DNA from 3 places in the Streptomyces sp. NPDC038135 genome. Region 2 is predicted to be linked to each of the others. Evidence: predicted binding sites of a transcription regulator. Region 2 holds the regulator's gene; each other region holds the start of a gene.
The links. Region 2 encodes HrcA, which represses chaperone genes, less so after heat shock. Its sites were predicted from a motif close to TTNGCACTCNGNNNNNCNGAGTGCNAA; they were not measured.

Region 1 (9,739 bases), on a different contig from region 2:
GGCGCCTTCCCGGCGGCGGCCGACGGCGCCACCATCCACGTGGTGACCGCGTGGAACCCGCTGGGCCGTACCGCGTCGGACCGCGACAACGGCCGCGCCCAGTCCCGGTTGCTCGACGAGCTCCGCCGCCGTGGTCTCCCCTGGTGGCCCGCCGTGGGCGGCGACGCGGGCGGCGCACACCGTGAGGAGAGCGTCGCCCTCGTCGGCCTGAGCGACCACGCGGCGCGTGACCTCGGCCGCCGCTTCCACCAGGACGCGATCTTCGCCTGGACACCGCGGGCCTGGCGACTGCTGGCCTGCGGCACGGACGCCGCCGCGGTGCGCGGATGGGCGGCCTACGGGCGGATCCGCCCCGCGGGCCCGGGCAGGCGCTGAGCGGGCGGGAGGAGAGCGACGGGCGGGCGCCCGAGGCGTACGCCGTCCCCTGTCCGTGCTGCGGCAGGCGCCTCGCCGGTCCCCCGGCGGAGCGGGTCGGGGCGGACGGCTTCCCGGGCGAGGTGACGTACTGGCCCACACGTGCCGGCGCGCGCCTCCGGCGCCCCCGTCCCGCCGCTGCTCACCGGCTGATCGCCGTCTCCCGGCCGATCCGGGACAGCTTCTCCGGGTTGCGGACCGCGTAGAGGCCCGTGACGAGGCCGGCGTCGAGGCGGAGGGCGATGACGGTGTCGAGTTCGTCGCCGCGGTGCAGGAGCAGGGCCGGGTGGCCGTTGACCTGGGCCGGTCGCACGGAGACCCCGGTGTCGATCCGGTTCAGGACCCGGATGACCTCGGCGGCTCCCACCACGGGCCGCAGGGCGGCCGGTACGGCTCCGCCGCCGTCGGTCAGCAGGACGACGTCCGGTGCGATCAGGTCGAGCAGGCCCCTCGGCTCCCCGGTCTCGACGGCCCGCCGGAACGCCGCGAGCGCGTCGCGGGCGTGGTCCGGGGAGACGGCCTCGCGGGGACGGCGGGCCGCCACGTGGGCCCGTGCCCGGTGGGCGATCTGGCGGACCGCGGCCGGGTTCTTGTCGACGGCCTCGGCGATCTCGTCGTACCCCAGGTCGAACACCTCGCGCAGGACGAACACCGCGCGCTCGGTCGGCGACAGCGTCTCCAGCACCAGCAGCATCGCCATGGAGACGCTGTCGGCCAGCTCGACGTCCTCGGCCACGTCCGGCGCGGTCAGCAGCGGCTCGGGGAGCCAGGGGCCGACGTAGGACTCCTTGCGGCGGCGGAGCGTGCGCAGCCGGGTCAGCGCCTGGCGGGTGGTGACGCGGACCAGGTAGGCACGCCGGTCGCGCACCGCGCCGAGGTCGACGCCGGCCCAGCGCAGCCAGGTCTCCTGGAGGACGTCCTCGGCGTCGGCGGCCGAGCCGAGCATCTCGTAGGCGACGGTGAACAGCAGGTTGCGGTGCGCGACGAAGGTCTCCGTGGCGGGGTCCGGGCCGGCGGACGGCCCGGTGGTCTCGTCCGTGTGCGCGCTCTGCTCGGTCATGGCCCACTCCCCTGTCGGCTCTCGTCCGTGTCACGCACAAGACGCCGCGACCGGCCGGAGTGTGACACCACGGCGGGTGGACCGCGTCACACGCCGGGGCTGTCACACGGTCCGGGCGGGCGGCGTCTCGTGGTCGTCAGGACGCCGCGAACGATCCGCGCGGCGGTACCGCACGAGTGAGGACAAGGCCATGGAACCCCGTTTCAACCTGCTCGACAGCCCGACCGCCGCGAAGGTCGTCAAGCGCTTCTACGGCACGTCGCTGGCTCTGGAGGATTCGACGCTGCCGAAGGCCCTGCGGGAGCTGGTGGAGCTGAGGGTCGGTCAGCTCAACGGCTGCGGCTTCTGCGTCGACATCCACACCAAGGAGGCCGCGGCCGCCGGTGAGTCCGCGCTCCGGCTGCACCTGGTCGCCGCCTGGCGCCACTCCACCGTGTTCACCGAGGCGGAGCGGGCCGCGCTGGCGCTCGCCGAGGAGGGCACCCTGCTCGGCGACCGGGGCGTGTCCGACGAGACGTGGGCCGAGGTGCGCAGGCACTTCGACGACGAGCAGATCGGCGCGCTGGTCTGCGTGGTCGCCCTGATCAACGCGTCCACCCGGATGAACGTGATCGTGCACAACCCCGGGGGTTCGTACGAGCCGGGGATGTTCGACACCCTGACGAGCTGATCGGCGGGCTTTCGGGCCGGAGAACGCGGGAGGCCCGGCACCCCGAAGGGTGCCGGGCCTCGTCGCCGATGTGCCTCAGTGGGCGTGGCCGTGGCCGTGGCCCGCCGCGGCCGGCTCCTCCTCTTCCTTCTTCTCGACGACCAGGGTCTCGGTCGTGAGCAGGAGGGAGGCGATGGAGGCGGCGTTCTCCAGGGCGGAGCGGGTGACCTTGACCGGGTCGATGACGCCGGCCTTGACCAGGTCGCCGTACTCGCCGGTGGCGGCGTTGAAGCCCTGGCCCTTGTCGAGCTCGGCGACCTTGGAGGTGATGACGTAACCCTCCAGGCCGGCGTTCTCCGCGATCCAGCGCAGCGGCTCGACGGCGGCGCGGCGGACGACCGCGACACCGGTGGCCTCGTCGCCGGTCTTGTCGAGGTTGCCCTCGAGGACCTTGACGGCGTGGACCAGAGCGGAGCCACCACCGGAGACGATGCCCTCCTCGACCGCGGCGCGGGTCGCGGAGATGGCGTCCTCCAGACGGTGCTTCTTCTCCTTCAGCTCCACCTCGGTGGCGGCGCCGACCTTGATCACGCACACGCCGCCGGCCAGCTTCGCGAGGCGCTCCTGGAGCTTCTCGCGGTCCCAGTCGGAGTCGGTGTTCTCGATCTCGGCCTTGATCTGCGCGACGCGGCCCGCGACGTCGCCGGAGTTGCCGCCGCCGTCGACGATCGTGGTGTCGTCCTTGGTGACGGTCACGCGGCGGGCGGAGCCGAGCACGTCCAGACCGACCTGGTCGAGCTTGAGGCCGACCTCTTCGGAGATGACGGTGCCGCCGGTGAGGGTGGCGATGTCCTGGAGCATGGCCTTGCGGCGGTCGCCGAAGCCCGGGGCCTTCACCGCGACGGCGTTGAAGGTGCCGCGGATCTTGTTGACGACCAGGGTCGACAGGGCCTCGCCGTCGACGTCCTCGGCGATGATCAGCAGCGGCTTGGAGGCGCCCGACTGGATGACCTTCTCCAGCAGCGGCAGCAGGTCCTGGATGGAGCTGATCTTGCCCTGGTTGATCAGGATGTACGGGTCGTCGAGGACGGCCTCCATACGCTCCTGGTCGGTGACGAAGTACGGCGACAGGTAGCCCTTGTCGAAGGCCATGCCCTCGGTGAAGTCCAGCTCCAGACCGAAGGTGTTGGACTCCTCGACGGTGATGACACCGTCCTTGCCGACCTTGTCCATGGCCTCGGCGATCAGCTCGCCGACCTGCTGGTCCTGGGCGGACAGCGCGGCGACGGCGGCGATGTCGGACTTCTCGTCGATCGGGCGCGCCGAGGCGAGCAGGTCCTCGGAGACGGCCTTGACCGCGGCGTCGATGCCCTTCTTGAGCAGGGCCGGGGAGGCGCCGGCGGCGACGTTGCGCAGACCCTCGCGCACCAGCGCCTGGGCCAGCACGGTGGCGGTGGTGGTGCCGTCACCAGCGATGTCGTTGGTCTTGGTCGCCACCTCCTTCACCAGCTGGGCGCCGAGGTTCTCGTACGGGTCCTCGATCTCGACCTCACGGGCGATCGTGACACCGTCGTTGGTGATGGTGGGCGCGCCGAACTTCTTGTCGATGACGACGTTGCGGCCCTTGGGGCCGATCGTCACCTTCACCGTGTCGGCCAGCTTGTTGACGCCGCGCTCGAGGGCGCGACGGGCGTCCTCGTCGAACTTCAGGATCTTCGCCATGACAGCGGGAGCCCTCTCGGAAATCTGTGGGTGAAAAAGGCACTGCGCCCCGGGCGCCCGGCTCTTATGTGGTCGCGGGGGCCAGGGGCGCAGCGTCAAGCATCAAAAGTGCTCGAGGTGACTTACTTCTCGATGATCGCGAGGACGTCGCGAGCCGAGAGGACGAGGTACTCCTCGCCGTTGTACTTCACCTCGGTGCCGCCGTACTTGCTGTACAGGACGACGTCGCCGACCTTGACGTCGAGCGGCAGGCGCTCGCCGTTCTCGAAGCGGCCCGGGCCCACGGCGAGGACGGCGCCCTCCTGGGGCTTCTCCTTCGCGGTGTCCGGGATGACCAGGCCAGAGGCGGTGGTCTGCTCGGCGTCGAGCGGCTGGACCACGATGCGGTCCTCGAGCGGCTTGATGGCAACCTTGGAGCTGGTGGTCGTCACGGTCCGACCTCCCCCTTCGGAGATCTCACGGGGTTAACTGTCTGGGGTGGCGACCAGGTGGATCCGTCGTCGCGGGTGCCGGACCTGCCCGTCGCTGGTTGGCACTCTCATCTGCCGAGTGCCAGAGCCGAGACTATGACCGCGATTAGCACTCGGTCAAGCGGAGTGCCAATGGCGGTGCGGCGCGTCGGCCGGCCGGGGCCGGTGGGGGGTGCCCCGGGCGGGCGTGGTCAGGCCAGGTAGTCCTCGAGGCGGGCCACCGTCAGGCCCTGGCGCTGGGCGCGGCGCAGCAGGCGGGCGGTGCGTTCCGTCAGGGTGGGGCCGCCGTCCTCGCCGGGGCCCACGAGGACGATGTCGCCCGGGGTCAGGCGCCCTGCACCCCTGCGGTGGACGACGCCGTCGGGGCCGAGGGCGGCGCGCCACAGGACGACGGCGGAGACGCCGCAGGCGGCGGCGGCGCGCAGGGTGGTGGTGTCGTAGGCGCCGCGGGGCGGCCGCAGGAGCCGGGGGCGGACGCCGAAGCGGGAGCCGATCCTGTCCCGCCGGCCGCAGATCTCGGCGCGCTGTTCGGCGTAGGGCAGTCCGAGCAGCGCGGGGTGGCCGGGGGCGCGGTTCTCGATCGCGGCGCCGGCCGCGCGCAGCCGGGCGAACCGTCCGTGGCCGGGGTCCGTCACGCCGTCGGCGAGGAAGAGGCTGACCGGCAGCCGGAGTTCGCGGACCATGTCGGCGAACCGCGGGTCCCGCCCGGCGCCGTCGTCGTAGGTGAGGAAGACGACCCGGTCGGTGGTGTCGACGTGGTCCACGACCGGCGGCGGGGCGTCCGCCCGGCGGGCGACGGGCGGCCGGGCCGGGTGGCTGGGCGGGACGGCGAGCGGGGCGGCCAGGCCCCAGCGGCGGTGCGCCTGGCCGGCGGCCGGGCTCGGCGGCCGGGCCCCCTGGGCCGCCCGCTTGCCCAGGCGCTCGATGGGGTCGACCGACTGGGCGCAGCCGGCGAGCAGGAGGACCGCGGCGAGCGCGGCCGCCGGGGCGGCCCGCGCTCGCACCGGGCCGCCCGCCGGCCGCCCCCGGCGCCTCACAGGTAGTCCTCCAGGCGCGCCACGGCGTATCCCTCGCGCGTGACCTTGTCGAGGAACCTGCGCATGTCGTCGACCATCGTGCCGTCCCAGTCGTCGCGGCCGCGGAAGTGGGTGAGCACGATGTCGCCGGGGTGCAGGCTGCGGTCCCAGTCGCGGTACTCCCAGTGGTCGACGAAGACCTCCTCGTCCCAGATCGGCGCGTACTTGATCCCGCATGACTTGGCGGCGCGCAGGGTGTCGCCGTTGTAGTTGCCGTAGGGCGGCCGGAAGATCGTGGGCGCCTTGCCGAACTGCTTCTTCATGATGTCCTGCATGCCGCAGATCTCGTCCCGCTGCTGCTCGTAGGAGAGGCCGGGCAGATACGGGTGGGTGAGGGTGTGGTTGTTGAGGGTGTGGCCCTCGGACTGCATCCGGCGGAAGTAGCCGTAGTCGTCCTTCACCAGGTAGTTGCTGAGGAAGGCCGAGTAGGGGATCTTCAGGTCGCTCATCATGCGCAGGAACGCCGGGTCCTTCTCGGCGCCGTCGTCGATGGTGAGGAAGACGACCTTCTTGCCGGTGGGGACGGTGGTGAAGACCGGGGGCAGGTTCTCCTCCTCCTGGCCGTCCACCTCGAAGCCGTCGCGCGGGGTGATCTTCGGCTTGACGGCCGGCGGAGCCGGGGGTGTGAGCGGCACCCGGGCCAGCTTCCAGCGCCGGGCGGCGGCCGCCAGCCGGGCCTGTTCGGCGGCGCGGCGCGCCTCGGGGCTGAGCGCCTGGGCGGGGCCGCCCTGGCCGGAGCCGTGGCCGGGTCCGTGGTGGGCGCCGGAACTCTGGCCGGGGGAGCCGCAGCCGGCGACGAGGGCGGCCGAGGCCAGGGCGGCCGCCCCGCAGCGGAGGGCGGCCCCCCGAAGGCACGAACGCCCGGCATACGACCGCTTTTTGTCATTTTGTACTACTTCTCGCATGGCGTCGGATCCTCGCAGGCCCCGGCGCCGAACCCGGCCCGACACCGCCGCAGGAGGCGCACCATCCACCGACTGGCCCACAATGACCCGGTGAACGACCTCGCCCTCCTCCTCACCCCCGAAGGCCGCGCCCTGCTCGACGAGGTGCGTGACACCGACCCCGCGCACGAACTGGCCGTCGCCACCCGGCTGCGCCGGGACCACCCCGCCGAGCTGGTGTCGGCGGCGCTGGGCCAGGCGCGGCTGCGGCAGCGGGCGGTGGCCAAGTTCGGGGCCGAGGACGCGGGTCGGATGTTCTTCACGCCCAACGGGGTCGAGCAGTCGACCCGCGCGAGCGTGGCCGCGTACCGCGCCGAGCGGATGAAGGGGCTGGGGGTGACCTCGGTCGCCGACCTGTGCTGCGGGATCGGCGGCGACGCGATCGCCCTGGCCCGGGCCGGGATCCGCGTGCTGGCGGTGGACCGCGACCCGCTGACGGCGGCCGCGGCCCGGGCCAACGCCGAGGCGCTGGGGCTCGCCGGGCTGATCGAGGTGCGGGAGGCGGACGTGACCGACGTGGACACGGGCGGCCACGACGCCGTGTTCGTGGACCCCGCCCGGCGCGGCGGCCGGGGCCGCGTCTTCGACCCCGAGGCCTACTCGCCGCCGCTGTCGTGGGCCGTCGGAGCGGCCCTGAAGGCGCCGCGGGCCGCCCTGAAGATCGCGCCCGGCGTCCCGCACGAGGCGATCCCGGCCGAGGCGGAGGCCGAGTGGATCTCGGACGGCGGGGACGTCAAGGAGGCGGTGCTGTGGTTCGGCGCCGGGGCGCCCGGCACCGTGCGGGCCACCCTGCTGCCGGGCCCGCGCACCCTGCCCGGCCGGGGCCTGCCCGACCCCGGGGTACGCCCGGTGGGCCGGTACCTGTACGAGCCCGACGGCGCCGTGATCCGCGCCCACCTGGTCGCCGAGGTGGCCGAGGATCTGGACGGTGGTCTGATCGACCCGACCATCGCCTACGTCACCTCCGACGAGCTGCACGGCACCCCGTACGCCACCGCCTACGAGATCACCGACCGGCTCCCGTTCAACGTCAAGAAGCTGAAGGCGCTGCTGCGCGAGCGCGAGGTCGGCATCCTGACCGTGAAGAAGCGGGGCTCGGCGGTCGAGCCGGAGGAGCTGCGCAGAAAGGTCAAACCGCAGGGCCCCCACTCGGCCACGGTCTTCCTGACCCGGGTGGCGGGAGCCCCGACGATGCTGGTCGGCCGGCCGGCGCGCTGAGCGCCGCGTCCGGGCCCTCAGCCGGCCTCCGCGGCCCGGGCCAGCAGCAGGGCGCGTTCGCGTTCGTTGCGGGTGAGGGAGGCGGCGCGTTCGAACTCCGCGCGGGCCTCCGCCGTGCGGCCGAGGCGGGACAGCAGGTCGGCGCGGACGCTGGGCAGCAGGTGGTAGTCGCGCAGGGCGGGTTCGGCGGCCAGGGCGTCGACGAGCCCGAGCGCTTCGGCCGGTCCCTCGGCCATCGACACGGCGACCGCGCGGTTGAGCTCGACGACCGGCGACGGGGCGCGGGCGGCGAGCAGCGCGTAGAGGGTGGCGATGGTCCGCCAGTCGGTCTCCGCGTAGGAGTACGCGTGCGCGTGGCAGGCGGCGATGGCCGCCTGGAGGGCGTAGGGGCCGGGTGCGCCGGCGGCGGTGGCGTCGGCGCGGGCGAGGGCCTCGATGCCGCGGGTGACGAGCATGCGGTTCCAGCGGCGCCGGTTCTGGTCCTTCAGCAGGACCGGGGTGCCGTCGGGGGCGGTGCGGGCGGCGGTGCGCGAGGCCTGGAACTCCAGCAGTGCGGTCAGGCCGTGCACCTCCGGTTCCTTGGGCATCAGGGCGGACAGCAGCCGGGCCAGCCGCAGGGCGTCCTCACAGAGCCCGGGGCGCAGCAGGTCGTCGCCGGCGGTGGCCGCGTAGCCCTCGTTGAAGATCAGGTAGATGACGTCGAGGACCGAGCCGAGGCGGGCCTCGCGGTCGGGTCCGTACGGCACCTCGAAGGCGACGCCGCGGGTCGCGAGGGTGCGTTTGGCGCGGACGATGCGCTGGGCGACCGTCGCCTCCGGGACCAGGTGGGCGCGGGCGATCTCCGCCGTGGTGAGGCCGCCGAGCAGGCGCAGGGTGAGGGCGATGCGGGCCTCGGGCGACAGCACCGGGTGGCAGGTGGTGAAGACGAGCCGCAGCAGGTCGTCGTCGATGCCGTCCGGGTCGGCGGGCTCTTGCGCCGGGACCGTGTCCGGCAGGGTCCGGCCGACCTCCGCGAGCTTGCGGGCGTAGGTCTCGCGGCGCCGGACCAGGTCGACGGCGCGGTGCCGGGCGGTGGCCATGAGCCAGGCGCCGGGGTTGTCGGGCACGCCGTCCCGGGGCCACCGCTCCAGGGCGGCGACCAGCGCGTCCTGCGCGAGTTCCTCGGCGAGGCCGACATCCCGCACGATCCGGGCGACGCCGGCGACGACGCGCGGGGACTCCAGCCGGAAGACGGTCTCGATGGCGTGTGCCGCGGTGGGCTGTGCTTCCACAGCCCACCATGCAACACCCCTCGGGCCGCCGGAGCCAAGCGGCCTCAGCCCTCGGCGATCTCCCGGACCTCACAGGTGACGGTCCAGAACTCCTCGTGGGTCTTCAGGAACCGCTTGGTCCACTCCACGGCCTCGGCCATGTCCTTGCACTGCATGAGCGCGTAGCCGCCGACGACCTCCTTGGACTCGGTGAAGGGCCCGTCGGTGACGGAGATCTTCCCGCCCTCCCAGCGCACCCGGGAGCCCTGGGCGGAGGGGGTGAGCCCGGCGGTGTCGAGCATGACGCCGGCCTTGGTGATCTCCTCGATCAGCTCGCCCATCCGCCGCATCAGTTCCTCGCTGGGGCCCTCGGCGGGGGCGGAGGCCTCGTCGATGCGCACGAGCGACAGGTAACGGGGCATGGTGACTCCTCGGTCCGGGCGGCGGGGCCGTTCCCCGCCGCTCACCCATGCGTCGAACGGGAGACGGCCGGATCGACAGCCGCGCGGAAAAATCTTCCGGAGAACTTCTCCGGCCGTCCGCGACGGGCGGCGGAAAGGGTCAGAGCCGTGACCCTGCCACTGGCCGCGGCGAGGTCGCGCAGCGGCGGGTCGGCGGCGCGGGCGGTGCCGACGCCGGCCGTGTGCAGGGCCGCGGCGGCGACCAGGGCGGCCGGGCAGGCGCGTAAGGGGGGTTCTGGAGGTTCTCATGGCGGGGGGTGCCTCCGAAAGTTTCGGCCGTACAACCGATTGACTTCGGAGGAGTGTGGGCGCGCACGCCCCACCGGTCAAAACGTCAACTTCCGGCCACGCATATCACCCGGCGGCCGGGGCCGCCGTGCTGCTGCGCACCACCAGGCTGGTCGCCAGCTCCACCCGGGTCGCCGCCCGCTCGTCCTGCGCGCGGCCCAGTTCCAGCACCAGCCGGGCCGCGGCC
Region 2 (9,739 bases):
CCCTCGACGCGCAGGTCGTCACCCCACACCTTCTCGACCAGCTCGGCGTCGTGCCGGCCCTCGACGTAGATGCGGCCGGCGCGGGCCACACGCGCGCGTGCGCCGGGGACGGCCACCGAGCCGGACGCCGTACGGGTGGCCCGCGCCGGACCCGACGGCGGCCGCACCAGGGTCACCACCCTGCCCTCCAGCAGGAATCCGCGCGGCTCCAGCGGGAACACCCGGTGCTTGCCGAAGCGGTCCTCCAGCGTCACCGTGCCCGCCTCGCAGCGGATCACCGCCCCGCAGAACCCGGAACCGGGCTCCTCCACCACGAGACCCGGCTCCGCCGCGACCTCCGGCACGGGCTGGGACTTCTTCCAGGGAGGGGTCAGATCGGCGGAGTACTGGCGCATTCGGATGACGATAGGAGAACCGGCGGGCTCGTGCTCATGACACGCCGAAACGCGCCGCCAGCTCCTCGCGTTGCCGCCGTACGAACGCCGCGTCCACCACCGCTCCGTGACCGGGCACGTACAGTGCGTCCTCGCCGCCCAGGGACAGCAGGCGGTCCAGCGCGTCCGGCCAGCGGGAGGGGACCGCGTCCGGGCCCGCCTGCGGTTCGCCGGACTCCTCCACCAGGTCGCCGCAGAAGACGACCTCGGGGTCGCCCGGCACCAGCACCGCCAGGTCGTGGGCCGTGTGGCCGGGGCCCACGTTGGCGAGCAGCGCCTGTCGTCCGTCGCCGAGGTCGAGCGTCCACTCCCCGGAGACCAGGTGCCGAGGCGGCGCCAGCGCGTCCACCGCCTCGTCGGCCTCCGGCACGGGCAGGCCGTTGCGGGTCGCGTCCAGGCGCAGCTCCTCGCGCCCGTGCGCCAGCGCCGCGTCCATGCCGACCGCGGCGAACACCTCCGCCCCGGCGAAGGCGGACGCGCCGAAGACGTGGTCGAAGTGGGGGTGGGTGAGCGCGAGATGGGTCACACGGTGACCGGCGAGCCGCTGCGCCCGCTCCCGCAGCCGCGCGCCCTCGGCGAGGCTCGACCCGGCGTCCACCATCAGCGCCGTGCCCGCCCCCAGCACCAGGCCCGCGGTGCAGTCCCAGCCGGGCAGCCGGCACCGCCCGACCCCGTCGGCCAACCGCTCCCACTCCAGCTCTTCCCAAGTCACGGTCATGCCGCGACGCTAACGGTAGGACGGGGCGGGGAGGGACCGACCTTGCCCGGTGAGTACCCCACGGCCGTACACTGGCGGGGGAACGCTGGCACTCGGACACGCAGAGTGCCAGGGGGAAGATTCGAAGGGCCGGGCGAAGACATGCTGGAGGTGCGCGCGGATGCTGAGTGAACGCAGACTTCAGGTGCTGCGCGCCATCGTCCAGGACTACGTGGGCACCGAGGAGCCGGTCGGCTCCAAGGCGCTCACCGAACGGCACAACCTCGGCGTGTCACCGGCGACCGTGCGCAACGACATGGCCGCCCTGGAGGACGAGGGGTACATCGCCCAGCCGCACACCAGCGCCGGGCGCATCCCCACCGACAAGGGCTACCGGCTGTTCGTCGACAAGCTCGCCGGCGTCAAGCCGATGACCGGGCCCGAGCGGCGGGCGATCCAGAACTTCCTCGAGGGCGCCGTCGACCTCGACGACGTCGTCGCGCGGACGGTGCGGCTGCTCGCGCAGCTCACCCGGCAGGTCGCCGTCGTGCAGTACCCGTCCCTGACCCGGTCCACCGTGCGGCACGTGGAGCTGCTCTCGCTCGCCCCCGCGCGCGTGATGCTCGTGCTGATCACGGACACCGGCCGGGTCGAGCAGCGGATGGTGGACTGCCCGGCGCCGTTCGGGGAGACGGCCCTCGCCGACCTCCGGGCGAGACTCAACAGCCGGGTCGCGGGCCGCCGGTTCACCGACGTGCCGCGCCTGGTCGAGGACCTGCCGGAGGCGTTCGACCACGAGGATCGCGGTACGGTCTCCACGGTGCTCTCCACTCTGCTGGAGACACTGGTCGAGGAGAACGAGGAGCGGCTGATGATCGGCGGCACCGCCAATCTCACCCGTTTCGGACATGACTTTCCCCTCATGATCCGGCCCGTCCTGGAGGCCCTGGAGGAGCAGGTCGTGCTCCTCAAGCTCCTCGGCGAGGCGAAGGATCCGGGCGTGATGGTGCGCATCGGGCACGAGAACGCACACGAAGGACTCAACTCCACGTCCGTCGTGTCGGTCGGCTACGGTTCGGGCGGCGAGGCGGTTGCCAAGCTCGGCGTGGTCGGACCGACCCGCATGGACTACCCGGGAACGATGGGAGCGGTACGCGCAGTGGCACGGTACGTCGGACAGATCCTGGCGGAGTCGTAAGTGGCCACGGACTACTACGCCGTTCTCGGCGTGCGCCGCGACGCGTCGCAGGATGAGATCAAGAAGGCGTTCCGTCGGCTCGCGCGCGAGCTGCACCCGGACGTCAACCCCGATCCGAAGACCCAGGAGCGGTTCAAGGAGATCAACGCCGCCTACGAGGTGCTGTCGGACCCGCAGAAGAAGCAGGTCTACGACCTCGGCGGCGACCCGCTCTCCCAGTCGGGCGGCGCGGGCGCGGGCGGCTTCGGGGCCGGCGGCTTCGGCAACTTCTCCGACATCATGGACGCGTTCTTCGGCACGGCGTCGCAGCGCGGGCCGCGCTCGCGAACCCGGCGCGGCCAGGACGCGATGATCCGCATCGACGTCGAGCTGGACGAGGCGGCCTTCGGCACGACCAAGGACATCCAGGTCGACACCGCGGTCGTCTGCAACACCTGCAGCGGCGAGGGCGCGGCTCCGGGCACGACCGCCCAGACCTGTGACATGTGCCGCGGCCGCGGCGAGGTGTCGCAGGTCACCCGGTCCTTCCTGGGTCAGGTCATGACCTCCCGCCCCTGCCCCCAGTGCCAGGGCTTCGGCACGGTCGTGCCGACCCCGTGCCCGGAGTGCGCGGGCGACGGGCGGGTGCGCTCCCGCCGCACCCTCACCGTGAAGATCCCGGCCGGCGTCGACAACGGCACCCGGATCCAGCTCGCCGGCGAGGGCGAGGTCGGCCCCGGCGGCGGTCCGGCCGGCGACCTCTACGTCGAGATCCACGAGCTGCCGCACTCGACCTTCCAGCGGCGCGGCGACGACCTGCACTGCACGGTCACCATCCCGATGACCGCGGCGGCCCTCGGCACCAAGGTCCCGCTGGAGACGCTGGACGGCCTGGAGGAGGTCGACATCCGGCCGGGCACCCAGTCCGGCCAGTCGATCCCGCTGCACACCCGGGGCGTCACCCACCTGCGGGGCGGCGGCCGGGGCGACCTGATCGTCCACGTCGAGGTCACCACCCCGACCAAGCTGGATCCCGAGCAGGAGCGGCTGCTGCGCGAGCTGGCGAAGCTGCGCGGCGAGGAGCGTCCGCAGGGGCAGTTCCAGCCCGGGCAGCAGGGGCTGTTCTCGCGGCTGAAGGACGCGTTCAACGGGCGCTGAGGCGCGCCGGGTCCAGGGGGCTCCGGCCCCTTGGACCCCGCCGGGGGGCTCCCGTCCCCCGGCCCCGGGCCCCGCTCTCCCACCGGCAGGACCGGCGGGCCGGAAAGTGGCATGTGCCAGGAGGAAGACCCGATTCGGCGCCTCCCCCAGGACGTGACAACATGCGGGCATGTCCTCCGCGCTGACCGATCTCTTCCCCCAGCCGATCGTGCAGGCACCCATGGCGGGCGGGGTCTCCGTGCCGCAGCTCGCCGCCGCCGTGTCCGAGGCGGGCGGCCTCGGGTTCCTCGCCGCCGGGTACAAGACCGCCGACGGCATGTACCAGGAGATCAAGCAGCTGCGCGGACTCACCGGCCGGCCCTTCGGCGTGAACCTCTTCGTGCCGCAGCCCGTGTACCCGGGTGCGGGCACCGGCTCCACCGGAGCGGCCGCGGCCGCGCCCCTCGACGCGGGCGCCGTGGAGGTCTACACCCACCAGCTCGCCGGTGAGGCCGCCTGGTACGAGACCGAGCTGGGCGACCCGGACAGCGGCCGCGACGACGGCTACGACGCCAAACTCGCCGTGCTGCTCGACAACCCGGTGCCGGTCGTCTCCTTCCACTTCGGGGTCCCCACCCGCGAGGTCGTCGACTCCCTGCACCGCGCCGGGACGTTCATCCTGGCCGCCGCCACCACCCCGGAGGAGGCGCGCGCGGTCGAGCGGTCCGGGGCCGACGCGGTGATCGCGCAGGGCGTCGAGGCCGGCGGCCACCAGGGCACCCACCGGGACGTCCCCGAGAACGACGGCTCCGGCATCGGACTGCTGTCGCTGCTCACGCAGATCCGCGAGGCGGTGCGCATTCCGGTCGTCGCCGCCGGCGGCATCATGCGCGGCGACCAGATCGCCGCCGTCCTCGCGGCGGGCGCGAGCGCCGCCCAGCTCGGCACGGCGTTCCTCGCCACCCCCGAGTCCGGCGCCCACGCCCTGCACAAACAGGCGCTCACCAACCCCCTGTTCGCGCGCACCGAACTGACCCGGGCCTTCTCCGGCCGCCCGGCGCGCGGACTGGTCAACCGCTTCCTGCGCGAGCACGGCCCCTACGCCCCCGCCGCCTATCCCGAGATCCACCATGTGACGGCGCCGCTGCGCAAGGCCGCCGCCAAGGCCTGCGACGCGCAGGGCATGGCGCTGTGGGCGGGACAGGGGCACCGGCTGGCCCGGGAGCTGCCGGCCGGGCAGCTCGTCGAGGTGCTGGCGGCCGAGCTGGCCGCGGCCCGCACGGCGCTTTCGGCCGGGGGTGACGCGCGATGACCGCGCCGGTGTTCGTCGTGGACTCGCTCGAGGGCGTGGGCCCCGGCTCGGTCATCGACGTGACGGGTCCCGAGGGACGGCACGCGGTCTCGGTGCGGCGGCTGCAGCCCGGCGAGGACGTCGTGATCACCGACGGCAAGGGCCGGGGGGCGTCCGGGGTCGTCCTCAGCACCTCGGGGAAGGACCACCTGGTGGTCGAGCCCGTCGAGTTCCCGGTGGAGCCCGAGCCCCGGCCGCGCATCACCGTCGTCCAGGCCCTGCCCAAGGGCGACCGCGGTGAGCTGGCCGTGGAGATGATGACCGAGACGGGCGTCGACGCGATCGTGCCCTGGCAGGCCGCGCGCTGCATCACCCAGTGGAAGGGCGACCGCGGGCAGAAGGCGCTCGCCAAGTGGCGCGCCACCGCGCGCGAGGCCGGCAAGCAGTCCCGCCGCCTGCGCTTCCCCGAGGTCGCGGACGCCGCGACGACCAGGCAGGTCGCCGCGCTGCTCGCCGCGGCCGACTTCGCCGCCGTGCTGCACTCCGACTTCGAGCACGACAGCGCCCCCCTCGCCACCGCCCAACTGCCTGAGCAGGGCGAGATCGTGCTGGTCGTCGGACCCGAAGGCGGCGTCGCCCGGGACGAGTTGGCCCTCTTCGAGGAGGCGGGCGCCAAGCCGTGCGTGCTGGGGCCTACGGTGTTGCGCACGTCCACCGCCGGCACCGCCGCGGCGGCCCTCCTGCTGGGCCGCACCGGCCGCTGGTCCTGAAACCTGGGGGAACACCGTGGAACTCGCCCAAGTCCGGCTCCTCGTGACCGACTTCGCCGCCTGCTACCGCTTCTACGCCGACGTCCTCGGCCTCAAGCCGCAGTCCGGCACCGGCGAGGGACCGTACGAGAAGTTCAGCCCGCACGCCGGGTCGGCCGGGGTCGCGCTGCAGGACCGCACCATGATGGCCGGCGTCCTGGCGGAACTGGGCGAGACCGCCACCGGCCACCGCTCCCTGGTCGTGCTGCGCGTGGACGACCTCGACGCGTACTGCGCGGAGATCACCGCCCGGGGCGCGACCGTGCTGCACGGCCCCGCCCCGATGACCGACCGCATGCGCGTGGCCCACCTCAAGGACCCGGAGGGCAACCTGGTGGAGCTCCAGGAGTGGCTCCTCCTGTGCCCCTGACGGCGCGGGGCGCGCCGGCGCGCACCGGCCGCCGCTGCCCGAACGGGTGAGTGGCCGTATGCGGCCTTCCGTCCCGGGGACGGCGGTGGCACGCTGCCCTCCATGGGGGCATCGAGGCGGATTCGGCGCCGGCCGCGGGCCGTGCGCGGTGTGGCCGTGGCAGGTCTCGTGGTGCTGGGCGCGGGCGCGGTGGTGGCGTGCCAGCCCGGGGACCTGAGTTCGGCGTCGGCCGCGTACACCACCGACAGCACCGCGACCGCTGAGCTGAAGCGGCGGCACGTGGACGTGAGTTGGCTCACCTGCACCGGTGACTACGGGAGCAGGGGCGGCGGTGCGTCCAGCGGTTCGCCCTCGCCGTCCGAGAGCACCGTCGTGACCGTCGACTGCCAGGGGCGGACCAAGGACGGGCGGGAAATCACCGTCAAGGGGAAGGTGACCCGGGCCGTCGACGGGGCCTGTGTGCGCGGCGACCTGACGGCCACCGTCGGTGGCAGGCAGGTCTTCCGCGTCAGCGGGCTCGGCGACTGCGGCGCCACCCCCGGTCCGACGTACCGGCCACCCGGCGGGCAGGGCGGGCAGCCGACCGTCACCGTGACCGTGACGCGGACCATCTGGTGTCTGGACGACCCCGGTTGCCGGCCCGTCGAGGGCAAGTGATCGGAACCGGGAGCGGGGGACGCCGGTCGCTGCGTACAGTGACGGAGTGACTCAGGCGGCTTCGACGGCATCCTCCGGCTACCTCCGATTCCCGCACCCGCACGGCGACTTGGTGACCTTCGTCGCCGAGGACGACGTCTGGCTGGCCCCGCTCGACGGCGGGCGCGCCTGGCGGATCAGCGCCGACCACGTCCCCGTGAACCACCCCCGCATCTCGCCCGACGGCACCGCCGTCGCCTGGACCTCCACCCGCGACGGCGCCCCCGAGGTGCACCTCGCCCCGGTGGACGGCGGCCCCGCCAGGCGGCTGACGCACTGGGGGAGCTGGCGCACCCAGGTGCGCGGCTGGACCCCGGACGGCGCGGTGCTCGCGCTCAGCACCCACGGCCAGGCGAGCCTGCGCCGGAGCTGGGCCCGGGCCGTCCCGCTCGACGGGGGACCGGCCGCCACCCTGCCCTACGGGCCGGTCGGCGACGTCGCCCACGGCCCGCACACCGTGCTGCTGTCCGCCCCGATGGGCCGTGAGGCCGCCTGGTGGAAGCGGTACCGGGGCGGCACCGCGGGCAAGCTGTGGATCGACCGGGAGGGCGACGGCGAGTTCGTCCGGCTGCACGAGGAGCTGGACGGCAACATCGAGTACCCGCTGTGGGCCGGCGACCGGATCGCGTTCCTCTCCGACCACGAGGGCACCGGCGCGCTCTACTCCTCCCTCGCCGACGGCTCCGACCTGCGCCGGCACACCCCGCCGACGGGTTTCTACGCCCGGCACGCCGCCACCGACGGCACCCGGGTCGTGTACTCGAGCGCCGGTGAACTCTGGGTGCTGGACGACCTCGACGGCGCCGAGCCGCGCCGGCTGGACATCCGGCTCGGCGGACCGCGCGTGGACCTCCAGCCGTTCCCGGTGAACGCCTCCCACTGGTTCGGCGCCGCCGCCCCGGACCACACCGCGCGCGGCAGCGCCGTCGCCGTGCGCGGCGCCGTGCACTGGGTCACCCACCGCTCCGGCCCCGCCCGCGCGCTCGCCGCCCAGCCCGGCGTGCGGGCCCGGCTGCCGCGCACCTTCCGCTCCGAGGGCGAGGAGTGGGTGGTGTGGGTGACGGACGCCGAGGGCGAGGACGCCCTGGAGTTCGCGCCCGCCACCGGGGCGGCGCTCGGCACGCCCCCGCGCCGGCTCGCCGCCGGGCAGCTCGGCCGCGTCCTGGAACTGGCCATGGCGCCCGACGGCAGCCGTGCTGCCGTCGCCGCGCACGACGGACGGCTGCTGCTGGTCGAGCGGGAGACCGGCGAGGTGCGCGAGGTGACCCGCAGCGAGCACGGCGACGTGCACGGCCTCGCGTTCTCGCCCGACTCCGGCTGGCTCGCCTGGGCCCACCCCGGACCGCAGCCCCTCTCCCAGCTCCGCCTCGCCAACACCACCGACCTGTCGGTCACCGAGGCGACCCCGCTGCGCTTCCAGGACTACGCGCCCGCCTTCACCCTGGACGGCAAGCACCTCGCCTTCCTCTCCAGCCGCGCCTTCGACCCGGTCTACGACGAGCACGTCTTCGACCTGGCCTTCGTGGAGGGCGTCCGCCCGCACCTGATCACCCTCGCCGCGACGACCCCGTCCCCGTTCGGGCCGCAGCGGCACGGCCGGCCCTTCGGCGCCCCCGACAAGGAGGAGACGCCGGACAGCGAGGGCGCCCCGGCGACCCGGGTCGACCTCGACGGCCTCGCCGACCGCATCGTGCCCTTCCCGGTCGAGGCCGCCCGCTACTCCAACCTGCGCGCGGCCAGGGACGGGGTGCTCTGGCTGCGCCACCCGGTGCGCGGCGTCCTCGGCGCGGGCCGCGCCACGCCCGACGCCCCCGACCCCAAGACCCGGCTCGAGCGCTACGACCTCGCCCAGCAGCGCCTGGAGCACCTCGCCGCCGACGCCGACCACTTCGAGGTCAGCGGCGACGGCAGGCGGGTGCTGCTGTGGAGCGACGGCCGGCTCAGGGTGGTGCCCGCCGACCGGCACGCCCCCGACGACGAGGACGGCGACGCGAACATCCCCGTCGACCTGACCCGGATCCGGCAGACCGTCGACCCGGTCGCCGAATGGCGGCAGATGTACGACGAGACGGGCCGCATCATGCGGGACAACTTCTGGCGGGCCGACATGGGCGGCGTCGACTGGGACGGCGTCCTCGGCCGCTACCGGCCCGTCCTCGGCCGCCTCGCCACCCACGACGACCTGGTGGACCTGCTGTGGGAGGTGCAGGGCGAACTCGGCACCTCGCACGCCTACGTCACCCCGCGCGGCGGCTTCGGCGACGGCGCCCGGCAGGGGCTGCTCGGCGCGGACATCTCCCGCCACGAGGACGGCGGCTGGCGCGTCGACCGCATCCTGCCCTCGGAGACCTCCGACCCGAACGCCCGCTCCCCGCTGGCCGCGCCCGGCGTCGCCGTGCGCCCCGGGGACGCCGTCGTGGCGGTCGCCGGGCAGCCGGTCGACCCGGTGACCGGTCCCGGCCCGCTGCTGACCGGCACGGCCGGCAAGCCCGTCGAGCTGACCGTCTCGCCGGCCGGCGGCGGCGAACTGCGGCACGTGGTCGTGGTCCCGCTCGCGGACGAGGAGCCCCTGCGCTACCACGCCTGGGTCGCGGACCGCCGGGCCCACGTCCACGAGCGGTCCGGCGGCAGGCTCGGCTATCTGCACGTGCCCGACATGCAGGCGCCCGGCTGGGCCCAGATCCACCGCGACCTGCGGATCGAGGTGGCCCGCGAGGGGCTGGTCGTCGACGTCCGGGAGAACCGGGGCGGCCACACCTCCCAGCTCGTCGTGGAGAAGCTGGCTCGGCGGATCGTCGGCTGGGACCTGCCGCGCGGGATGCGGCCCGAGAGCTACCCGAGGGACGCCCCGCGCGGCCCCGTCGTCGCCGTGGCCAACGAGTTCTCCGGCTCCGACGGCGACATCGTCAACGCGGCGATCCGCGCCCTCGGCATCGGTCCCGTCGTCGGCACCCGCACCTGGGGCGGGGTCATCGGCATCGACAGCCGCTACCGCCTGGTCGACGGCACCCTGATCACCCAGCCGAAGTACGCGTTCTGGCTGGAGGGCGCCGGGTGGGGTGTGGAGAACCACGGCGTCGACCCCGACGTGGAGGTCGTGCAGCGCCCGCAGGACCACGCGGCGGGCC
Region 3 (9,739 bases), on a different contig from region 2:
CGCCCCGTCTGGCGCGCAGCGAACCGTCCTCGAGCGCCTCGTACGAAACCGGGCCGCGGTTGGACGCGACCAGTACCTCAGCACCCTGCGTGGAAGCCATGATTCTCAACCTAGCCCGGCCCGGAAACGCTCAAACGTGCGCTCCGCCCCGGAAGGCGGCTGTATACGGCCGTTCTTCCGCGTTCACCGCGCCGCTCAGGCCACCCTGCGGTGCGCGTACTCCGCGATCTCCACCATCGGCGGCCGCTCCTCGGTGTCCACCGGGTAGGTGCGCGGCTCGAACCCGTCCTCGCCGCGCTCGAACTGGGTGAGCGCGGGCCGTACGAGGTGGCCGCGGGCCAGCCGGAGCTGCGCGGTGCGGTAGATCGCCGCGGCCATCCGGCCGAGCGCCTGCCCGTCCTGGTGCCGGTGCCTGCGCACCCCCACGTCCACCTGGGCCAGCGCGTCCAGGCCCACCAGGTGCAGGGCGTCCACCAGCATGCCGAGCTCCACGCCGTAGCCCACCGGGAACGGGAGCTGCTCCAGCAGCGAGCGGCGGGCCGCGTACTCCCCGCCCAGCGGCTGCACGAAGCCGGCGAGCTGCGGCCAGTGCATGTTCAGCAGGGGGCGGGCCATCAGCTCGGTGACCCGGCCGCCCTGTCCGGCGGCGCCGCCCAGCGGACGGTCGTACATCGCCTTGACCAGGTCGACGTCCGGGTCGGTGAGCAGCGGGCCGACGATGCCGAGGACGAAGTCGGAGGAGAACTCCCGCAGGTCGGCGTCGACGAAGCAGACGATGTCCCCGCTCGTCGCCAGCAGCGAGCGCCACAGCACCTCGCCCTTGCCGGGGACGGCCGGTATGCGCGGCAGGACGCTGTCGCGGTGCACCACCCGGGCGCCGGCCGCATCGGCGACCTCGGCGGTGCGGTCGGTGGACCCGGAGTCGACCACGACTATCTCGTCGACCAGCGGAGCCTGCCGCACGAGGTCGCGGCGGATGACGGCGACGATGTCGCCGACCGTCTCCTCCTCGTTCAGCGCGGGCAGGACGACGGAGACGGACTGGCCGGAGCGCTGTTTGGCGGCCAGGACTCCGTGCAGCGGGCGGTCGGCCACGGACCAGGAGCGGGTGGCCAGCCAGCGCTCGACTTCTTCCAGCACGGTCTGCGGCTCCTCACTGTCGTGATCACGCCTGTTGAGGGGGGTGATGCATCTCGCGGTTCGGACGACTATCTCAACTGTCCCGGCCGTCGGTTACAGTCTTGAACAACGCCGATGACCATCGCATGTCGGGGGTCGCCCGGCGTTCACAACCGAATACCGCTCATCCAGAGGGGCAGAGGGACACGGCCCGATGAAGCCCCGGCAACCCCCCTGAGCCGCACTCGTTTCGCGCGAGGCTCCCGGCCAGGGAAGGTGCCAAATCCGTCTCGCGGCGAGATGCGTCGTGAGGAAGATGAGGAGAAAGGGCCTCGCCTCCATGGCTGTGCAGACAGTTGCAAGCACCAGCAATCCCGCCGTCGATCTCGGCCCCGCCGCTGCCCTGAGCTGTCGCGAATGCGGCCACCGGGTACCCCTCGGACCGGTCTTCGCGTGCGAGGAGTGTTTCGGCCCGCTGGAGATCGCCTACGACTTCTCGGCCTACGACACCGAGGAACTGCGCCGGCGCATCGAGGCGGGCCCCGCGAACATCTGGCGCTACGCGCCCCTGCTGCCCGTCCCCGCCGACGTGGCCGACAAGCCGAACATCAACCCCGGCTGGACCAAGCTCGTCAAGGCCGACAACCTGGCCGCCGAGCTGGGCGTCACCGGCGGGCTGTACGTGAAGGACGACTCCGGCAACCCGACGCACTCCTTCAAGGACCGCGTCGTCGCCCAGGCCCTGGAGGCCGCGCGCGCCTTCGGCTTCACCACCCTGTCGTGCTCCTCCACCGGGAACCTCGCCGGCGCCGTCGGCGCCGCCGCCGCCCGGGCCGGCTTCCGCTCCTGCGTGTTCATCCCGCACGACCTGGAGCAGGGCAAGGTCGTCATGGCCGCGGTCTACGGCGGTGAACTCGTCGGCATCGAGGGCAACTACGACGACGTGAACCGGTTCTGCTCCGAGCTGATCGGCGACCCGGCCGGCGAGGGCTGGGGCTTCGTCAACGTCAACCTGCGGCCGTACTACGCCGAGGGCTCCAAGACGCTGGCGTACGAGATCTGCGAGCAGCTCGGCTGGCGGCTGCCGGACCAGATCGTGGTCCCGATCGCCTCCGGCTCCCAGCTCACGAAGATCGACAAGGGCCTGCAGGAGCTGATCAAGCTGGGTCTGGTCGAGGACCGGCCGTACAAGATCTTCGGCGCCCAGGCCGAGGGCTGCTCGCCGGTGTCGACCGCGTACAAGGCGGGCCACGACGTCGTACGGCCGCAGAAGCCGAACACCATCGCCAAGTCCCTCGCCATCGGCAACCCGGCCGACGGGCCGTACGTCCTGGACATCGCCCGCCGCACCGGCGGCGCGGTCGAGGACGTGACGGACGAGGAGGTCGTGGACGCGATCAAGCTGCTGGCCCGGACCGAGGGCATCTTCGCGGAGACGGCGGGCGGCGTGACCGTCGGCGTCACCCGCAAGCTGCTCAAGGAGGGCGTGCTGGACCCGGCGAAGACCACGGTCGTCCTCAACACCGGCGACGGCCTCAAGACCCTCGACGCGGTGGCCGGCACCGGCCTCACCGCCACCATCCGCCCGAACCTGGACTCCTTCCGAGAGGCTGGCCTCGCATGAGCGTGACCGTTCGCATCCCCACCATCCTGCGCACCTACACCGGCGGGCAGGCCGAGGTCCCCGCCGAGGGCGCGAACCTCGCCGAGGTCATCGAGAACCTGGAGAAGAACCACACCGGGATCGCCGCGCGGGTGCTGGACGACCAGGGCAAGCTGCGCCGTTTCGTCAACGTGTACGTCAACGACGACGACGTCCGCTTCGAGCAGGGGCTGGAGACCGCGACCCCGGACGGCGCCGGCGTCTCCATCATTCCGGCCGTCGCCGGCGGCTGACAGAATGACCGATCATTACCTTCGGTAACGCCGGTTACCCGTTGTTCATTGAATGGCCTCCTCCGCGAGAGAAGCGGAGGGGGCCATTCTGAGTGATTGAGCGCGGTAGAGTTGGGGAACCCGCTCCCGGACCGTGGGTCAGGAGCCTTGGATTCACCGCGGTGCACCCGACAAGAAACAGCCAAAGTGCGGGTGCTTTCTGCGGCTTTTGCGCATTTTATGGGGCCCGACTTGCCCTGAATTCGGGCGAATTCACGCTACATTCCGGACCGTTCGCGTCCATATTTCTCGTCCGATTGACCTGTTGCAGACGGCAGTTGGGCAGATACATTCAGCGGCGGTCGACGCGTTCCGGCGCACGCCCCCGGCCAATGGGGGGTGAGGTCTGACCCGGGTCCGCGAAGTGCGGATCTGTGCAAGGGCCAGTAATAGGGGAGTTAGGCATGGCTCAGGGCACCGTCAAGTGGTTCAACGCGGAGAAGGGGTACGGCTTCATCGCGGTCGACGGTGGTGCGGACGTATTCGTCCACTACAGCGCCATTCAGATGGACGGCTACCGCACCCTGGAAGAGGGCCAGCGGGTGGAGTTCGAGATCTCGCAGGGCCAGAAGGGCCCGCAGGCCGACATGGTTCGCCTCAGCGCCTGAACGTTTCTTGCACGAAGGGCCCGCACCTCGCACAGGGTGCGGGCCCTTCGCCGTGCCCCGGCTCGCGCGCGGGGGCGCGGGCCCGTGCGTTCGCGGGCGGCTGACTGGGCGCCCCGTACCCCGGGAGGCGCTTGCACTCGGCCATGCCGAGTGCTAATCATTGCGTTAGCACTCTGAAGGTGAGAGTGACAACGAGGACCGGGTCGGTGAGGCCCGCAGGCCAAGTGGGGCAAGGAACCGCGAGGCCGGCGAGCCGTCCGTCGCGGGCGCGGGCGCGGTCCGAAGGAATCACCCCCAGTCCTGGAGGGACCACTTCACATGGCCAAGATCATCGCGTTCGACGAGGAGGCGCGGCGCGGCCTCGAGCGCGGCATGAACCAGCTCGCGGACGCCGTCAAGGTGACGCTCGGCCCCAAGGGCCGCAACGTCGTCCTCGAGAAGAAGTGGGGCGCCCCCACGATCACCAACGATGGTGTCTCCATCGCCAAGGAGATCGAGCTCGAGGACCCGTACGAGAAGATCGGCGCCGAGCTGGTCAAGGAAGTCGCCAAGAAGACGGACGACGTCGCCGGTGACGGTACGACCACCGCGACCGTGCTCGCCCAGGCCCTGGTCAAGGAAGGCCTGCGCAACGTCGCCGCCGGCGCCAACCCGATGGCCCTGAAGCGCGGTATCGAGAAGGCCGTCGAGGCCGTCTCCGCCGCCCTGCTGGAGCAGGCGAAGGACGTCGAGACCAAGGAGCAGATCGCCTCCACCGCGTCCATCTCCGCCGCCGACACCCAGATCGGCGAGCTCATCGCCGAGGCGATGGACAAGGTCGGCAAGGAAGGCGTCATCACCGTCGAGGAGAGCAACACCTTCGGCCTCGAGCTCGAGCTCACCGAGGGCATGCGCTTCGACAAGGGCTACATCTCCGCCTACTTCGCGACCGACATGGAGCGCATGGAGGCGTCGCTCGAGGACCCGTACATCCTCATCGCCAACTCCAAGATCGGCTCCGTCAAGGACCTGCTCCCGCTGCTGGAGAAGGTCATGCAGTCGGGCAAGCCGCTGCTGATCATCGCCGAGGACGTCGAGGGCGAGGCCCTGTCGACCCTGGTGGTCAACAAGATCCGCGGCACCTTCAAGTCCGTCGCCGTCAAGGCCCCGGGCTTCGGCGACCGCCGCAAGGCCATGCTCGGCGACATCGCCATCCTCACGGGCGGCGAGGTCATCTCCGAGGAGGTCGGCCTCAAGCTGGAGAACGCGACCCTGGACCTCCTGGGCCGCGCCCGCAAGGTCGTCATCACCAAGGACGAGACCACCATCGTCGACGGCGCCGGTTCCTCGGACCAGGTCAACGGCCGGGTGAACCAGATCCGCGCCGAGATCGAGAACAGCGACTCGGACTACGACCGCGAGAAGCTGCAGGAGCGCCTGGCGAAGCTCGCCGGCGGTGTCGCGGTCATCAAGGCCGGCGCCGCCACCGAGGTGGAGCTCAAGGAGCGCAAGCACCGCATCGAGGACGCCGTCCGCAACGCGAAGGCCGCCGTCGAGGAGGGCATCGTCGCCGGTGGTGGCGTGGCCCTGCTGCAGGCCTCCCAGGTCTTCGAGAAGCTGGAGCTCGAGGGTGACGAGGCGACCGGCGCCCAGGCCGTGAAGCTCGCGCTCGAGGCCCCGCTGAAGCAGATCGCCGTCAACGCCGGCCTCGAGGGCGGTGTCGTGGTGGAGAAGGTGCGCAACCTGACCCCGGGCCACGGCCTGAACGCCGCGACCGGCGAGTACGTCGACCTGGTCGCCGAGGGCATCATCGACCCGGCGAAGGTGACCCGTTCCGCGCTGCAGAACGCCGCCTCCATCGCCGCGCTGTTCCTCACCACCGAGGCCGTCATCGCCGACAAGCCGGAGAAGGCCGCCGCGGCCGCTCCGGGCGGCATGCCGGGCGGTGACATGGACTTCTGATCCCGCGCGGATCGGCCTGTCCTTTCCGAGGGCGGCACTCCCTGTCTCAGGCAGGGGGTGCCGCCCTCGGGCGTGTCCGGGATCACACTCCTGAACGGCCGCGAAAGGAATGTGCGGGAGCCCCTGGGCGGTTGCTTAAGGAGCTGCAACAATGCGTGCGCACATACCAATCGGTCTACCGAGTCGTCACCGAGGAGCCCCCACCGTGACCGTCACGCCGCCCCCCGCGTCCCGCGCGGCCCAGATCCTCTCCCGCCCGATCACCCTGGGCGGCCTCACCGTCCCGAACCGCATCGTGATGGCGCCGATGACCCGGATGTTCTCCCCGGGCGGCGTCCCCGGCGAGGACGTGGTCTCGTACTACGCCCGGCGCGCCGCCGCCGGTGTCGGCCTGATCGTCACCGAGGGCACCTACGTCGGCCACGAGTCGGCCGGCGGCAGCAGCCGTGTGCCCCGGTTCCACGGTGAGGAGGCGCTCGCGGGCTGGGCGAAGGTCGCCGAGGCGGTGCACGAGGCCGGCGGCACCATCGTGCCGCAGCTCTGGCACATCGGCACGGTGCGCAAGCAGGGCCAGAAGCCCAACCCGGAGGCCCCCTCCCACGGCCCCTCCGGGCTGCGCGTGGACGGCACCGACGACGCCACGCCCATGACCCAGGACGACATCGACGCCGTCATCGACGCCTTCGCCCAGGCAGCGGCCGACGCCGAGCGCATCGGCTTCGACGGTGTGGAGATCCACGGCGCCCACGGCTACCTGCTCGACCAGTTCCTGTGGGAGGGCACCAACCGCCGCACCGACGCCTACGGCGGCGACCCGGTCGCCCGCACCACCTTCGCCGCGCAGATCGTGGCGGCCGTCCGCGCCGCCGTCTCCCCGGACTTCCCGGTCATCTTCCGCTTCTCGCAGTGGAAGCAGGAGGCCTACGACGCCCGTCTCGCCGAGACCCCGGAGGAACTGGAGGCCATCCTCGCGCCGCTGGCCGCCGCCGGCGTCGACGTATTCCACGCCTCCACCCGCCGCTACTGGCTCCCCGAGTTCGAGGGCTCCGACCTGAACCTCGCCGGCTGGACGAAGAAGCTCACCGGCAAGCCGGTCATCAGCGTCGGCTCGGTCGGCCTCGACGGCGACTTCATCAACGCATTCCAGGGCGAGGGCTCCCCGGTCAAGAGCATCGACAACCTGCTGGACCGCCTGGAGGCCGAGGAGTTCGACATGGTCGCCGTCGGCCGCGCCCTGCTCCAGGACCCCGAGTGGGCGGCCAAGGTGCTCGGCGACCGCTTCGACGAGCTGAAGCCGTACGACGCGGCGGCGCTGCAGTCCCTCAGCTGAGGCGGGTCCGGGGGGCGCCTAGAGGTTGCCCATCGGCTCGATGTCGACCTGGACCGGCGTCCCCCACACCCGCAGCACCTCGTAGTCGGTGAACTCGTGCACCAGCCGGTACGCCATCGCCGGCCGGGACCCGCGCCGCTGGGCGGCCAGATACGCCTCGGCCTCCCGCCGGTCCCGCCGGGGCGTGCCGCACAGCTGCCACTCCCGGCCGTTCCAGGCCTCCGGCAGCCACCGCTGCTGGGGCTGGGGGCGGTCGGCGCGGACGCCGTAGCGCGAGGGCGCGCCGGCGGGCGCCTCCCCGGCCTGCGCCCGCCCGCCGCTCTGGTACTCCGAGCGGCGGGCGGCCCGTCTGCGGGTCTCGCACAGCAGACACAGGTCGGGCGCGCTCTTGTCGACGGGCCCGTGCGGGTGCTCGGGGCACCGGGTGCTGGGCGCCCCCGCCCCCACGGACTCGTCCAGCAGGTCGAGGGCGCGCCGCAGATCGGCCTTGACCTCGTGCAGCCGGGCGTCCGGGGTGTCGGCGGACAGGGTCTCCCCGTGCTCCCCGAGCAGCCTGAGGGCGCGTCCGAGGGCGGTGAGCTGGGCGTGGTTCATGTCGGTCCGCGCAGTCCTTCGGCTTCTCCGGGGGCCAGGTTCGGTGCCGGCCGCGCCGGCAGTTCGACGGTAGCGCGCCACGGGTGGCGACGGGGCCCCGGAGCCCCGGAGACTGGTCGCGGGGCCCCGGCTCCGGGAGGTGAGGTGCGCGGCCCGCCTCGCGGGTGTGCGTCAGTGCGACTGCAGCAGTGCCGTGTAGGCGCCTTCCGCGCTTCTGCCCTCGGCCGTCCCCGCGGGGGTGTGGGCCAGGAACTCGGCGGTCGTGCCGCTGAGGACCAGCTTCCCGGACGCCAGGATCGACACGTGGTCGGCCTCCTCGGCGAGATCGGCCACGTCGTGGGTGGACATCAGAACCCTGACATCCTGCTTCAGGCTCGCCAGCAGGTCCCGGAAGACGCGGCGCTGGCGCGGGTCCATTCCGGCCGTCGGCTCGTCCAGGAGCAGTACGCGCGCCTCGTGCACCAGGGCGCAGGCCACGCCGACGCGGCGCAGCTGACCTCCGGAGAGCCGGTCCGTCCTCTCCCTCGCCTTCCTGCCCATCTCCACGCGGGCCAGTGCCCGGGGCGCCTCGTCCCAGGCGGCGCGCCGGTTCATTCCCTTCAGCCATCCCGCATAGGCGACGTACTCCCGCACGGTGAGGGAGGGCAGCGGGGTGACGGTCTGCGGCATCCAGGCCACCGCGCGGCGGTACTCCTTGGACCGCGCGGAGACGCCGTCGAGCGTCACCGTCCCCTTCCGGGGGGAGGTGACCCCGGCGGCGAGCTTGAGCAGGGTGGACTTTCCGGCGCCGTTGGGTCCGAGCAGAATCGTCAGTCCGTCCGGGAGCCGGTAGCCGAAGTCCGAGAGCACGGGACGCCGACGGCGCCCGTAGCCATAGCTGCAGGATTCCATTACGACGGTCATGCGGACCTCCGAGCGAAGAAGAGATGGGCGCCGATGCCGGTGGCGAGCATCAGCGCGGCGCCGGTGGTGGCGTACCAGGTGTGGGCGGGCTCGAGCAGCACGGTCCACGGGTACGGATCGTTCGGGCGGCGCAGACCGAACATGACCACCACCAGGGGCCACACCGCCGGCATGAGCACCGCGGAGCCGCCGAACAGCGCGCCGCACAGCAGGGTGAGGCCCACCAGGAAGGCGGTGTTGCGGCCCAGGGACTCGGCGGCACGGGAACCGGTCGCGGCCGCCACGGCGGAGCCCAGCGGAGAGGTGAGCGCGACGACCGCGAGCGCGAGCAGCGCGTCGTACTGCCGTACCCGCCGGATCCCCGACTCCTCCGCCGGAACGAACCGTGATCCCAGGCAGTTGAAGAGGACCGCCGCCGGTACGAGCGGTACGAAGACCATGGCCTGCACCCCTTCCGAGGTGCCCAGGGAGATCGACGGCAGGTGGACCGGGCCGTCCTGTACGACGGCGGCCAGCAGGACGAACAGCAGGAGTCCGGCCGGCAGATGCGTGTGCACCCGCCGCGCCTTGAGCCACCAGGTCATGACGCCTTCCCGCACGCGGACGCGACGGTGCGCCGGAACCACTCCGCCTGGTCGGCGCCGTCCATGCCGAGGACCTTGTTCACCCGGGCCCGCAGCAGTTCCCGCTTGCCCGCGGTGAAGTCGGGTTCGGTGGACAGACGCCGCAGGTAGACGTCGCCCTGGCCGACCCTCATGGACACCCAGTAGTAGACGAGGCGGGCGGGCTCCGTCGCGGGCGGCGCACATTCGAAGCGCACCGCCGCACGGGCGACCTGGTACGGCGTCATGCCCGCCGCCTGGCTCGCGCCGAGCGGGAGGTGCCAGTCGGTGGTCGTGGACGGCTCCGGGTACCGCACCGCGGCGAGGGTGTCCGTCAGCGTGGCGGGGTGAGCCTCGACGCCCGCTCCGCGGAGGGTCCGCAGGGTGCCCGTGACCTCCTCGCGCAGAGCGGGGAGTTCGGCGGCGTAGGCCGAGGGGGTGCAGATGCGAGGGCTGCCGCTCGTGCAGGACATCGATCCGTTCCCGGTGCTCCGCGGCCCGATGTAGCTCCAGTCCTTGACGATGGCGTAGCCGCCGCCGAAGCAGGACAGCGCCAGTGCCCCGGCGAGGGCGGCGCGCAGCCACGCCCGGGGTATGCCCGACCAGAGCAGGGCCACCGCCGCGGCGGCGCCGAGGCCGACCAGGAGAGGAGCCACCAGGGCGGCCGCGGTCGGCAGTTCGCCGAACATCAGCCTGCCCGGGTAGAG

Region 1: groES (co-chaperone GroES) is a predicted target of HrcA. The motif match lies at 4,422-4,448, and genes of this name have one in related genera.
Region 3: groL (chaperonin GroEL) is a predicted target of HrcA. The motif match lies at 3,793-3,819, and genes of this name have one in related genera.

What each region holds. Positions count from the first base shown of each region.
Region 1 covers NZ_JBVJXS010000001.1:658,661-668,399, forward strand. Annotated here, with positions in the region: gene ACZ7JA_RS03025 (DUF3293 domain-containing protein) at 1-375, shown strand, start outside; gene ACZ7JA_RS03030 (RNA polymerase sigma-70 factor) at 557-1,474, opposite strand; gene ACZ7JA_RS03035 (carboxymuconolactone decarboxylase family protein) at 1,665-2,144, shown strand; gene groL (chaperonin GroEL) at 2,220-3,845, opposite strand; gene groES (co-chaperone GroES) at 3,968-4,276, opposite strand; gene ACZ7JA_RS03050 (polysaccharide deacetylase family protein) at 4,507-5,319, opposite strand; gene ACZ7JA_RS03055 (polysaccharide deacetylase family protein) at 5,349-6,296, opposite strand; gene ACZ7JA_RS03060 (THUMP-like domain-containing protein) at 6,387-7,553, shown strand; gene ACZ7JA_RS03065 (RNA polymerase sigma factor) at 7,571-8,824, opposite strand; gene ACZ7JA_RS03070 (YciI family protein) at 8,869-9,225, opposite strand; gene ACZ7JA_RS03075 (LacI family DNA-binding transcriptional regulator) at 9,619-9,739, opposite strand, start outside.
Region 2 covers NZ_JBVJXS010000002.1:515,952-525,690, forward strand. Annotated here, with positions in the region: gene ACZ7JA_RS06625 (DUF3097 domain-containing protein) at 1-395, opposite strand, end outside; gene ACZ7JA_RS06630 (MBL fold metallo-hydrolase) at 430-1,152, opposite strand; gene hrcA (heat-inducible transcriptional repressor HrcA) at 1,313-2,329, shown strand; gene dnaJ (molecular chaperone DnaJ) at 2,330-3,466, shown strand; gene ACZ7JA_RS06645 (nitronate monooxygenase) at 3,636-4,757, shown strand; gene ACZ7JA_RS06650 (16S rRNA (uracil(1498)-N(3))-methyltransferase) at 4,754-5,506, shown strand; gene ACZ7JA_RS06655 (VOC family protein) at 5,523-5,915, shown strand; gene ACZ7JA_RS06660 (hypothetical protein) at 6,018-6,572, shown strand; gene ACZ7JA_RS06665 (S41 family peptidase) at 6,619-9,739, shown strand, end outside.
Region 3 covers NZ_JBVJXS010000007.1:358,689-368,427, reverse strand. Annotated here, with positions in the region: gene ACZ7JA_RS22015 (alpha,alpha-trehalose-phosphate synthase (UDP-forming)) at 1-100, opposite strand, end outside; gene ACZ7JA_RS22010 (glucosyl-3-phosphoglycerate synthase) at 196-1,140, opposite strand; SAM riboswitch class I at 1,301-1,442, shown strand; gene thrC (threonine synthase) at 1,460-2,743, shown strand; gene ACZ7JA_RS22000 (MoaD/ThiS family protein) at 2,740-3,015, shown strand; gene ACZ7JA_RS21995 (cold-shock protein) at 3,459-3,662, shown strand; gene groL (chaperonin GroEL) at 3,981-5,603, shown strand; gene ACZ7JA_RS21985 (NADH:flavin oxidoreductase) at 5,809-6,933, shown strand; gene ACZ7JA_RS21980 (hypothetical protein) at 6,952-7,527, opposite strand; gene ACZ7JA_RS21975 (ATP-binding cassette domain-containing protein) at 7,699-8,430, opposite strand; gene ACZ7JA_RS21970 (hypothetical protein) at 8,427-9,014, opposite strand; gene ACZ7JA_RS21965 (hypothetical protein) at 9,011-9,739, opposite strand, start outside.